One region of the Klebsiella sp. GFKo11 genome, then DNA from elsewhere that is predicted to be linked to it. Evidence: predicted binding sites of a transcription regulator. Region 1 holds the regulator's gene; each other region holds the start of a gene.
The links. Region 1 encodes Fur, which represses iron uptake genes when iron is present. Its sites were predicted from a motif close to ATAATAATGAGAACNACTATCAA; they were not measured.
Positions count from the first base shown of each region.

Region 2: the regulator Fur is predicted to act here: its motif matches at 1,220-1,242, upstream of zupT (zinc transporter ZupT).
Region 3: the regulator Fur is predicted to act here: its motif matches at 1,774-1,796, upstream of exbB (tol-pal system-associated acyl-CoA thioesterase).
Region 4: the regulator Fur is predicted to act here: its motif matches at 1,624-1,646, upstream of AC07P6_RS22435 (TonB-dependent siderophore receptor).

Region 1 is NZ_CM151369.1:4,459,334-4,462,483, reverse strand. It holds gene chiP (chitoporin ChiP) at 1-1,356, shown strand, start outside; gene AC07P6_RS21625 (ChiQ/YbfN family lipoprotein) at 1,404-1,736, shown strand; gene fur (ferric iron uptake transcriptional regulator) at 1,807-2,259, opposite strand; gene fldA (flavodoxin FldA) at 2,551-3,081, opposite strand.
Region 2 is NZ_CM151369.1:838,310-841,459, reverse strand. It holds gene AC07P6_RS04050 (glutathionylspermidine synthase family protein) at 1-219, shown strand, start outside; gene ygiD (4,5-DOPA-extradiol-dioxygenase) at 263-1,054, opposite strand; gene zupT (zinc transporter ZupT) at 1,250-2,020, shown strand; gene AC07P6_RS04035 (fimbrial-like protein) at 2,484-3,056, shown strand; gene AC07P6_RS04030 (fimbria/pilus outer membrane usher protein) at 3,145-3,150, shown strand, end outside.
Region 3 is NZ_CM151369.1:867,709-870,858, reverse strand. It holds gene AC07P6_RS04185 (TIGR00645 family protein) at 1-402, opposite strand, end outside; gene exbD (TonB system transport protein ExbD) at 549-974, opposite strand; gene exbB (tol-pal system-associated acyl-CoA thioesterase) at 981-1,712, opposite strand; gene metC (cystathionine beta-lyase) at 1,964-3,150, shown strand, end outside.
Region 4 is NZ_CM151369.1:4,641,653-4,644,802, forward strand. It holds gene AC07P6_RS22425 (DUF1158 domain-containing protein) at 1-33, shown strand, start outside; gene AC07P6_RS22430 (alpha/beta hydrolase-fold protein) at 1-1,584, opposite strand, end outside; gene AC07P6_RS22435 (TonB-dependent siderophore receptor) at 1,739-3,150, shown strand, end outside.

The DNA.
Region 1 (3,150 bases):
GGTGTGACAGCACTGTCAGGTTTTGCAATGGTACCGGATGCGAAAGCAGAAGGGTTCATTGATGATTCAACGTTAACCGGCGGCATCTATTATTGGCAGCGTGAGCGTGACCGTAAAGATGTGACCGACGGTGACAAATACAAAACTAACCTTTCTCACTCCACCTGGAACGCCAACCTGGATTTCCAGTCTGGCTATGCTGCCGACATGTTCGGTATTGATGTTGCCGCCTTTACCGCCATCGAAATGGGCGAAAGCAGTGACAGCGGCCACCCGAACGAAATCGCTTTCTCCTCGCGCAATAAAACTTACGATGAAGACTATTCCGGTGATAAGAGCGGGATCAGTCTGTACAAAGCAGCCGCCAAATTTAAATTTGGCCCGGCATGGGCACGTGCAGGCTATATCCAGCCTACCGGTCAAACATTGCTGGCTCCGCACTGGAGCTTTATGCCGGGTACTTACCAGGGTGCTGAAGCCGGTGCCAACTTTGATTATGGTGATACGGGCGCGCTGAGTTTCTCCTATATGTGGACAAACGAATATAAAGCACCGTGGCACATTGAAATGGACGAGTTCTACCAGAACGATAAGAAAACCAAGGTTGATTATCTCCACTCTCTCGGCGCCAAGTATGATTTTAAAAATGACCTCGTGCTGGAAGCCGCATTTGGCCAGGCACAGGGTTACATCGACCAGTATTTCGCTAAGGCCAGCTACAAATTTGATATCGCAGGCACGCCGCTAAACACCAGCTACCAGTTCTACGGTACTCGCGATAAAGTCAGTAACGGCGGGGCGAACGATATTTATGATGGTACCGCCTGGCTGCAGGCATTGACCTTTGGCTATAAAGTTGCCGATGTTCTCGACCTGCGCCTGGAAGGAACCTGGGTTAAAGCCGATGGTCAGCAGGGCTACTTCCTGCAACGTATGACGCCGACTTACGCCTCATCTAACGGTCGTCTCGATGTCTGGTGGGATAACCGCTCTGACTTCAACGCCAACGGTGAAAAAGCGGTGTTCTTCGGGGCGATGTATGACATGAAGAACTGGAATATGCCGGGTTGGGCCTTCGGCGCGTCCTACGTTTATGCATGGGATGCAAAACCAGGAAAAATGTCTTCTCCTGATGCTTACTACAACCCTGACAAACGTCTGGAAGAGTCAGCCTACAGCCTGGATGCGATGTACACCGTACAGGAAGGACGTGCGAAGGGTACGCTGTTTAAACTGCACTTTACTCAATACGACAACCACTCCGATATCCCAAGCTGGAGCGGCGGCTACGGCAACATCTTCCAGGATGAGCGCGACGTGAAGTTCATGGTTATTGCTCCATTCACCATTTTCTGATGCCAGTGCGGCGGGCATGAGCCTGCCGCAATTTCCCGAGGTCGATTATGAAGAAGCTATTGCTTGTCGCTATTATGGCGGCAGGTCTGGTTGCCTGCACGCAGTCGCCAGCGCCGAAAGAGGATTCAAAGTTAAAAGATGCCTACAGCGCCTGTATTAATACTGCTGAAGGTAACCCAGATAAAGTCGAAGCCTGCCAGAGCGTATTAGACGTTCTGAAGCAAGAGAAGCAGCATCAGCAGTTCGCCACCCAGGAAAGCGTGCGAGTACTGGATTACCAGCAATGTATCCAGGCGCGTAAAACCGGTAACGATCAGGCTGTACAGTCGCGCTGTGACCAGATTTGGAAAGAGATTCGTAGCAACAACACGAAACCCTGATTTTTACTTTTCGTAGCCATAAAAAAAGCCAACCATCAGGTTGGCTTTTTGCTGCTTACGCAACGGGGAATTACTTTTCCACCGCGTCGTGGGCATGTTCATCTTCGCGGCAATCGCCTTCTGCACAGTGACCGTACAGGTACAGGCTGTGGTTGGTGAGGCGAATACCGTGTCGGGAGGCAATCTCACGCTGACGAGCTTCAATTGAGTCATCGCTAAATTCGATCACTTTGCCGCAATCGAGGCAAATCAGGTGATCATGATGATGCTGCTGCGTCAGTTCGAAAACGGATTTACCACCTTCGAAATTATGACGAGTGACGATGCCGGCGTCGTCGAACTGGTTCAGTACGCGGTAGACGGTGGCCAGGCCAATCTCTTCACCCATATCAATCAGGCGTTTATATAAGTCTTCCGCACTGACATGATGGTTATCCGGTTCCTGCAGGACTTCCAGGATTTTTAATCGTGGAAGTGTTACTTTCAGGCCAGCCTTCTTTAATGCGGTATTGTTGTCAGTCATGCGGAATCTGTCCTGTTGCTAAACGATCTACTTCCATCAGCGGAAGTAATACAGAGAATCACCCGATGTAATGCGTCTCATTATAGAACTGCCATGGTGAAATGAAAACTGCAAGCATCGGGCCTTGTATGCTGTCAAAAACGAGGCACTGGCTACAAAGTGCTTCACGTGACCTCGTTAAATCAGAGGACATTGTACAGATATGTGATTAAAAGTTAAAAACTTGTAGCTATAACTTTGATTGCTTTTATCTATTAATTCGGCGAAATCTGACGATAACGCCGTTTAGACTCAGGCATTCTTGATTTCTTCGAGGTGCAGCTCTTCAGAAATCTGTTTTACCCATTTTTCCACGCGTTCGTTAGTCAGTTCTGGCTGACGGTCTTCGTCGATGGCCAGACCCACGAAGTGGTCATCATCTGCCAGACCTTTAGATGCTTCGAAATGATATCCAGCAGTCGGCCAGTGACCAACGATAGTGGCGCCGCGCGGTTCGATGATGTCGCGAATGGTACCCAGCGCATCACAGAAGTATTCAGCGTAGTCTTCCTGATCACCGCAGCCAAACAGCGCGACCAGTTTGCCGTCGAAATCGACTTCTTCCAGCGTCGGGAAGAAATCATCCCAGTCACACTGTGCTTCACCGTAGTACCAGGTTGGAATGCCGAGCAGCAGAATATCGTGAGCTTGCAGATCTTCTTTGCTGCTCTTGGCAATGTCGCGAACATCAGCAACATCTTTACCAAGCTGCTTTTGAATCATTTTTGCAATATTTTCGGTGTTGCCGGTGTCGCTGCCAAAAAAGATGCCGATGATTGCCATGAGTAAAATAACCTCTTGAAACTTAATGATGTGGTAGGGACTTAAATGCCCACAGATAGGGGCAATGAT
Region 2 (3,150 bases), 2.8 Mb from region 1:
GTAGAAAACGGCAAAGTAGTAGAAGCAGTAGAAGGTCCGTACGGTGAAGAAGGCACCATCGTGCAGGAGTTCTACACGCTGCCAAAGTTTGGCGATAGCTACACGCTCATCGGTAGCTGGCTGATTAACGATCAACCCGCGGGGATCGGTATTCGCGAAGACCGGGCATTGATTACCCAGGATCTGTCGCGTTTCTATCCGCACGTTTTCACTGAGTAACACCTCACCCCGACAGCATGACTCTGTCGGGGTTATCACTTCTTTAAGCACCAATCACCACTGACAGCATGCTGAGCGACCCCATCTCGATCCCTTCGACAGGAATAGTAATGGGTTCTTCACCATCCCATGCCCCCAGGACATAAAGCAGAGGCAGGAAGTGGTCTGCGGTCGGGTTGGATAGCGATCCGCCTTCATGCGCCAGATAGTTCACCAACGGATGTTCCGCAATCGGTCCTTTCCAGTTCAGGTTCGCTTTCACGTAATCATTAAACGACTCAGCCCAAGGATATGGCGTGCTTTCACCATGCCAACGCGCGGTACGCAGGTTATGCACCACGTTACCACTTGCTATCAGCATAATGCCCTCATCACGAAGTTGTGCCAGCTTGCGCCCCATTTCAAGATGCCAGGCCGCAGGTTTAGTGCTATCAATGCTCAACTGCACCATCGGAATATCAGCATCGGGATACATCTTAATCAGCACGCCCCACGAACCGTGGTCGAACCCCCAGGCCTCTTTATCCAGCGTCACCGGTACTGGCGCCAGTAACTCAACCAGGCGCTGTGCCAGGTGAGGAGAACCCGGTGCCGGGTAGTGCGTATCGTATAGCGCTTGGGGGAAACCGCCAAAATCATGAATGGTCTTCGGCGCTTCCATCGCAGTCACTCCCGTACCGCGCGTAAACCAGTGGGCAGAGATCACCACAATTGCTTTTGGCCGCGGTAGCGTTTCGCCCAGATGGCGCCAGGCGCGAGTATAGATGTTATCTTCCAGCACGTTCATCGGGCTACCATGGCCTAAAAACAGCGCGGGCATACGGGTACGGGACATGATGATATCCTTAATTCAGATGAATTTGATGTATTCACATTACGCGCTTTTGCTGCAGGATAAACTCTGATAAGCATGATGATGATCGTCAGAAAATTTGAATGTAAGAGGCGGTAAAGAGTTAATTCTTCCTCTCGCGATCGGCAATTAATACAGATATTATTAATGATAATCATTATCATAAGGAGATGAATAATGTCATCACCAGTTATATTGACCCTGTTAGCAGGTAGTGCCACCTTTATCGGTGCCATTTTCGGCGTTATTGGGCAGAAGCCATCCAATCGCTTATTGGGATTTTCCTTAGGGTTCGCTGCCGGGATTATGCTGTTGATCTCACTGATGGAGATGTTGCCTGCCGCGCTGAGAACCGAAGGCATGTCACCATTGCTTGGCTACGGTATGTTTATTACCGGCCTGCTGGGCTACTTTGCTCTTGACCGCCTGCTACCGCACGCCCACCCGCAGGACCTGATGATTCCTGGTATCTCGCGCCCGCGTGATCTGCGGCGTACGGCAATGCTTCTGACGTTAGGCATCAGCCTGCATAACTTTCCGGAGGGCATCGCCACCTTCGTGACGGCCAGCAATAACCTTGAGTTAGGTATGGGGGTCGCATTAGCCGTCGCGCTACACAATATTCCTGAAGGGCTGGCGGTCGCCGGTCCGGTATACGCCGCCACCGGTTCCAGAAGTAAAGCCGTGTTCTGGGCTGGAATTTCCGGTATGGCGGAAATCCTCGGTGGCCTGCTGGCCTGGCTTATCCTCGGCAGTCTGGTATCTCCGGTAGTCATGGGGGCAATTATGGCCGCTGTCGCCGGAATAATGATTGCGCTCTCGGTTGATGAACTCATGCCGCTGGCAAAAGAGATAGATCCTCAGAGCAACCCCAGTTATGGGGTATTGTGCGGAATGTCAGTGATGGGATTAAGTCTGGTTATACTGCAAACAATGGGGATTGGCTAAATTAATGCTCCAAATATCTGGGGCATTATATTTCGCTTGTCAATTCACCATATGAATTCATTGTGAATGATAAATAAAAAAACAGTATCCTATTTTACCTTAAGTGAATTGAACTTAATTATATATATTATTTAATAATATTTCCGCTTACCTTTTTGAATATTAATCCAGGATAGTTCCTACTGTCAAAAAAACCTCTTTGAATTCATAAAATGGATTGATTTTTGATAATTCACACAAAAATTCACTATAAAATCGAGAAAAATCTTAAAATACATACGTTTTAGAGCATTTTTTAAGCACACCTTAAATTAAAATTAACTATAAAGAACAAGTGTAACAGATGGTTACATGGTAATTTCTGCATCGTGAGTTAATATTGGTTCATGAAACTCTAATATTTAACTCCAGAAAAATTATTTATATCTGTTCTAAATGAGTTCTTTATAAAGGATTATATTCCATGTTTAAAAAAACGCTGCTTGCTGTTGTCACTACCGCTCTTTTTTCTGCTACTGCTTTTAATGCAAGCGCTGACGATCAGGGCCACGGCATTGTCACTTTCTCCGGTACTGTAATTACTGCACCTTGCTCTGTTACACCGGAAAGCTCTCAGATTGACGTAGATCTGGGTCAGGTTGCTGATACCGTACTGAACGGTGGCCAGTATTCTCAGTCTGCGGACTTCACTATTAAACTGCAGGACTGCGTTCTGACCAGCACTGATACTGAGGGTGTAAAAACCACTATTGATAAAGTCAATGTGACCTTCACTTCTGCTAACGTAGATACTAATGACACTAGCCTGATGTCTAACACCAAAGAAAATAACTACGGCGGCGCAACTGACGTTGGCGTGCGCATCCTGGACGCGGGTTACAACACTGTTACTCTAGGTGATCCAGTAACTGTAAGTTTCTCCGATGATAACCCAACTCAGAATCTGGACTTCCACGCACGTATGGAATCTTTGGGTAAAAATGCTACCGAGGGTGACGTTTACGCTCAGGCAAACTACGTTCTGAATTACCAGTAATAGCCTCTCATCGATAAATTTTTATTGATGCAAGCCGGTGGGGATTCACCGGCTTTCCTGGTCTCCTTTATTAAAAGAAACGGATTTTATGCGT
Region 3 (3,150 bases), 2.8 Mb from region 1:
ATTATCGGGGACGTTTTTTGCATCCATAAACACCCGCAGCAGGTGAATGGAAGAGATCGCCACAATGGAGGCAGCAACCTTATTTTTCAGTGAGGTAGCGTCCATTTTACCCAGCCAACTGAGCTTTTCTTTGCCCTCGTTGATATCCAGTTGCGAGACAAAATTTTCATAGCCGGAGAACATGACCATCACCAGCAGACCGCCCACCAGGGTCATATCCACCAACGACAGCAGGGTCAGAATCATATCCGACTCACTGACGCTGAAAATATGCGGCAGTATGTGGAAGATCTCCTGAAAAAATTTGATCGTCAGCGCAATCAGCCCAAGCGAAAGGCCAAAATAAACCGGTGCCAGCAGCCAGCGCGAGGCATACATAGCGTTTTCCAGAAAGCGTTCCATAAGATCCCGTAAGTTATCAAAAACGAACGGTATTATATCGCAACAGAGCAACGTTATAGCAACAGCTTACCAACAGAACAACTATCAGATGGGCGTAAAAAAGGCTGGCATGAGGCCAGCCTGGGGGAGATGCACTGGAGAGGGGGTTATTTTGCTTTTACGGTTTCTTCGCCCACCAGACCAATCTTCAGATAGCCCGCCTGATGCAAAGTATCCATAACTTTCATCATCGTCTCGTAATCCACGGTTTTATCCGCGCGGAAGAAGACCGTCGTGTCTTTCTTGCCTTCAGTCAGAACATCCAGCGACGTAATCATGCTCTCTTCAGTGATCGGGTCATTACCGAGGAACATGGTTTTATCCGCTTTCACCGACAGATAAATAGGCTTTTCAGGACGCGGCTGCGGCTGGCTGGAAGACGCCGGGAGATTCACCTTCACGTCTACGGTAGCGAGCGGAGCCGCCACCATAAAGATGATCAGCAGCACCAGCATGACGTCGATAAACGGCGTCACGTTGATGTCATGCATTTCGCCGTTATCATCGAGGTTTTCGTTAAAATGCATTGCCATAAAGCATCAACCTACGCGTAATTTCTGTGCGGTACGGACCGACTTAACGCCGCTGGCGCTCAGGTCGAGGTCACGGCTTTGCAGCAACAATACTTGAGCCGCAACATCGCCAAGAGAAGCTTTGTAGCTGGCAATCATACGGGCGAAGATGTTGTAGATGACAACAGCCGGGATCGCGGCGAAGAGGCCTATCGCCGTCGCCAGCAGCGCTTCCGCGATGCCTGGAGCAACAACCGCCAGGTTAGTGGTTTGCGTCTGGGCAATACCGATAAAGCTGTTCATGATGCCCCAGACGGTACCAAACAGGCCGACGAACGGGGAGATTGCACCGATAGTCGCCAGATAGCCATTACCACGCCCCATATAGCGACCGACCTGCGCCACGCGACGCTCAAGGCGGAAACCGGTACGTTCTTTAATGCCTTCGTTATCTTCCACGCCTGCGGAAAGCTCCAGCTCGTTCTGCGCTTCATTGAGCAGTTGCGAAGTCAGGCTTTTCGCATGGAAAGCGCTAGCGATATCGTTGGCCTGGTCGAGAGAGCGTGCTTCAGCAACCTGCTGCTGTTCGCGCTTGAGGCGGCGTTTGCTGGCCAGGGTCTCTGCGCCTTTGCCGAAAAAGATAGCCCATGTGACGACCGACGCCAGAATCAGGCCAATCATCACTACCTTAACGACAATATCGGCATGATGATACATACCCCAAACGGAGAGATCCGCCTGCATCAAATTATTACCCACACTGTATCTCCAGGACGTAAATCACAAAATCTGCGCACAATAATATCAAAACGACATCGAATTGATAGTGGTTCTCATTAGTATTTACACTGTGCAGCAAATCACGTTTATTTTCCTTGCGCTTACGCAGTAAAAAAGTTGCTGGCTCCGGCTTTAGGAAAATTTTTACCTGTATCCGTCGATGCCCGGTACACAAATAAGTATTCATGTTAGTTTAGACGTCCAGACGTATAAAAACAGGTTATCTGAACATGACTGATAAACATCTTGATACTGCGCTGGTCCACGCTGGCCGCCGTCAAAAGTATACTCAGGGCTCGGTAAACAGCGTGATTCAGCGCGCGTCATCGCTGGTTTTCGAAACCGTCGAAGCCAAAAAACAGGCCACCCGTAACAGGGCCAAAGGCGAGCTGTTTTACGGTCGTCGCGGCACCCTGACCCACTTTTCCCTGCAAGAAGCGATGTGCGAGCTGGAGGGAGGTGCAGGCTGCGCCCTTTTCCCCTGCGGCGCAGCGGCGGTCGCCAATAGCATCCTGGCCTTTGTCGAGCAGGGCGACCATGTTCTGATGACCAATACAGCCTACGAACCGACCCAAGATTTTTGCACTAAAATCCTCGCCAAACTTGGCGTAAGCACCAGTTGGTTTGACCCATTAATCGGTAGCGATATCGCTCGCCTGGTGCAGCCCAACACCCGAGTGGTATTTCTGGAATCCCCCGGCTCCATCACCATGGAAGTTCATGATGTTCCGGCAATCGTTGCGGCGGTTCGCAGCGTCTCCCCCGAAGCCATCATCATGATCGACAACACCTGGGCGGCGGGCATACTGTTTAAAGCGCTGGATTTCGGCATCGATATTTCCATTCAGGCCGGAACCAAATACCTGATTGGCCATTCCGACGGGATGGTCGGCACTGCGGTATCCAATGAGCGCTGTTGGGCGCAACTGCGCGAAAATGCCTACCTGATGGGGCAAATGCTGGACGCCGATACCGCCTATATGACCAGCCGCGGCCTGCGCACTTTAGGTGTACGCCTGCGTCAGCACCATGAAAGCAGCCTGCACATCGCCGAGTGGCTGGCGCAGCACCCGCAGGTGGCGCACGTCAATCACCCGGCGTTGCCCGGCAGCAAAGGGCATGAGTTCTGGAAACGCGACTTCACCGGCAGCAGCGGCCTGTTCTCTTTTGTGCTCAATAAACGCCTGACCGACGCCGAGCTTTCCGCCTATCTGGATCACTTCAGCTTGTTCAGCATGGCCTACTCCTGGGGCGGGTTTGAATCACTGATTTTAGCCAACCAGCCGGAGCAAATCGCCGCGATCCGCCCGGATGCTGAAGTCGATTTCAGCGGCACACTGATTCGCGTTCACATCGGGTTAGAAAATGTTACCGATCTGCTGGATGATTTAGCGGCGGGCTTTGCGCGTATCGTGTA
Region 4 (3,150 bases), 180 kb from region 1:
GTCTGGCGTCGCTGGTTTTCCCTTGAGCGCTAAGCCAGTAAAGTCACGCATACCGTTGACCAGCGCCTCGCACCAGGCGGCGTAATCGTGACCGCTGGAGGAGGGGTGGAAGCTCACCGCATAGCCCTTCTCTCTCAGTACCTGCTCAAATTCGAGGGTATTGGCATAAATGCCGCCGTCCGGCCCGCTGGTTTCGAATTTACCCGCCTGTAGCCAGAAACGCACCGGATAGCGCGGCGATTGCTGGTACTGCCGCGTTAGCCAACTGGCCTCTTCTCCTTTCGGTGCCCACCAGTACGACCCGGACAAGCTCAGCACGTTGCCAAACTGCCGCGGATAGCGCAGCGCCACCCAGGATGCGGCCAGCCCGCCGTAGCTGGAACCTGCGACCACGGTTTTTTGCCGGGTCAGGTTGAGCCCCTGCCGGTTCAGCCACGGCAGCAGTTCATGAGCCATAAAATCAGCAAAATGCGGATTTGGCGGCAGCTCTTTTGCCCGTCGCGGATGATCAAGGCTATCGATAAACACTACGTTAATCGGCGGCAGTACATGGCTGGCGATCAGGGAATCCAGTACGTTGGCAAAGTGATATTCGTCCTGATAAGTCTTTCCATCGAACAGCATTAAGGTCCAGCGTGCGGGCTGCGGCAGACGCGGGCGGTAAAGCATCACTTCACGTGTATTTTGCAGGAAGTCGCTACGTAGCTGATGACGGGTTAAGGTTCCGTAGCGCAGCGGTTGCGTCATACGCTGCGCCGAGCAAAAACGTGCAGGATTAAGCGCCAGCAAAGAGTAGCGACTCCAGCGATCCTGGGCGGTGTTGACGCTGTTGGGGTTGAGCGGATCTGCCTGGGCGCTGACCAGGATCGCCCGCCGCTGATCCCGCGCGCTGCCCGCAATCTGCGGCACATCCGGGGCGAGCTTATACTGCATTAGGGTATCGGCGGGCACCACGTAGCTGCGAAACCAAACATCGGAGTCGCCTAGGCGAAACAGCGGATCGTGATCTCCCGCCGGAGAACCCAGAATAAACACGTTCTGGCTCGCCCCGCGCCAAAGGAAAGTCACTCGCTTATGGCTGACGTCCACCGGTTCCACCATGGGAGTCCCTTCCAGTTCACGCTCCTGCCAGAAATTCGCCGTTGAACCTCCCGCCGCCAGCTCGCGCTTGAGCTGCTGCAGGCGCGGGCTGACCGGATCCAGTGCCTGGTTTTTTGCCAGCGCGGTGGTTTCTCGCATCTGCCATTGAAAACGCCAGCGCGCGCCCTCTTCACCGTGCAGCACCAGTGAGGAGGCGCGGTTTACCGGCAGAGAAAATAGCAAAGTTTGTTCTCCATCTGCCGGGCCGCCTGCCAATAGCGTGCGCAGGCGACGATTGTTCTCATCCAGCAGTCGGGCATCGGTGACGCCGGAAAGAGTCGCCGCAACATAGTTCTCGCCCAGCTTTGGCAGGTCAAAACAGACCTCGCCGCTGGCATCAAACTTCCCCTGCAGTTCACCTTGTAACGAAGGTGATTCACAGTTCATCGCCGCTGCCGGTAAGGCACTCATGCCAATTAGCAGGCCGCTCCACGCCGTCTTCATTGCCCGATATTTCCTTGTAAAAATTTGTTAATAACGCTAATGCAAATAATAACTATTTGCAATAACATTGACGCCGTTAATGACAGCCGCTGGGCAATTCATCTCGAAGATGGCGGTTTTTTGATGGCGATTTAACCAAGGAAAAATCATAAAAATGTTTAAATATAATAAGATAACAGCACTCTGGGCCGCGAGCTTCGCGGTATCCACCTTCGGCGGGCAGGCGCTGGCGGCGGAGGAAACGATCGTTGTCACCGCAGGCAGCGGCGAAGATCCAACAGCGCCGCTAAAGGGAATTGTCGCGACAAAGACGCTGTCGGCAACGAAGACTGCCGCAGAGATCGTCAAGACGCCGCAGTCGGTGTCGGTGGTCACTCGCGATCAAATGCAGGCGCTGGATGTCACCTCGGTTTCCCAGGCGCTGCGCTATAGCGCGGGCGTCTTTACCGAATATCGCGGTGCCTCGAACCGCAACGACGAAGTTTTCGTGCGCGGCTTTAGCTACGTGCCCAAATTCCTCGATGGCCTGAGCTACGGGGCCACCGCCTCCTCGCAGACCGGGACTTTCGACCCGTGGCTATTGGAGCGCGTTGAGCTGGTGCGAGGCCCGGCCTCGGTGCTGTTTGGCCAGGTTAACCCCGGCGGGCTTATCAGCATGACCAGCAAACGCCCCACCAGCCAGCCGATTCATGAAGTGCAGTTCCGTACCGGCAATAACAACCTTGCCGAAGGGGCTTTCGACTTTGGCGGCCCGCTGAGCGATGACGGCCACCTGCTCTATCGCCTGAACGGGATCGCCCGCACCCAGAATAATCAGATAGATGACTACAAAGAGACGCGGATGGCCATTGCCCCGGCACTGACCTGGTATCCTAACGACGCCACCCGCTTTACCCTGTTAACCAGCTATCAGAAAGACCCGGATGCCGGTTACCGTAACTTCCTGCCGCGCTACGGCACCGTGGAAAGCGTCGATAGCAGCTATATTCCGCGCGATTTTAACGTCAGCGACCCTAACTACAATCAGTCGTGGCGCGAACAAACGATGATTGGTTATGAATTCGAGCACCAGTTAAACGATACCTTCACCCTGCGGCAGAACGCCCGTTATGCCACCATCAAACAGAAATATCGTTATCTGGTGTACACCACCAGCGCCGCCAACAGCTCGGTGCTCTCGCGCCGCGCCCAACATGAAGAGCGCCAGACCGATGAGTTTGGTATCGATAACCAGCTTGAGGCGCAGTTTGCCAGCGGCCAGGTGGCACATACGGTGATTGGTGGTCTGGATTACAAAACCAGTAAAGATAAACAGTACCTCGGCCGCGCCGGTGGTTCACAGTACGATATCGACTGGCGCAGTCCCTCTTACGGCGTTAGCGTTGATGAAAGCACCTTCAGCACCGCCAGCGATGAGCAACAAAATCTCGACCAGGCGGGAATTTACCTCCAGGATCAGCTGAGCTGGCAGAATTGGGAGCTGCTGGTTTCGGGGCGCTACGACTGGGCAGAAGTGCGCACCACTGATTTTACCGATGCCAGCAGCACTCAGCAAAACGACAACAA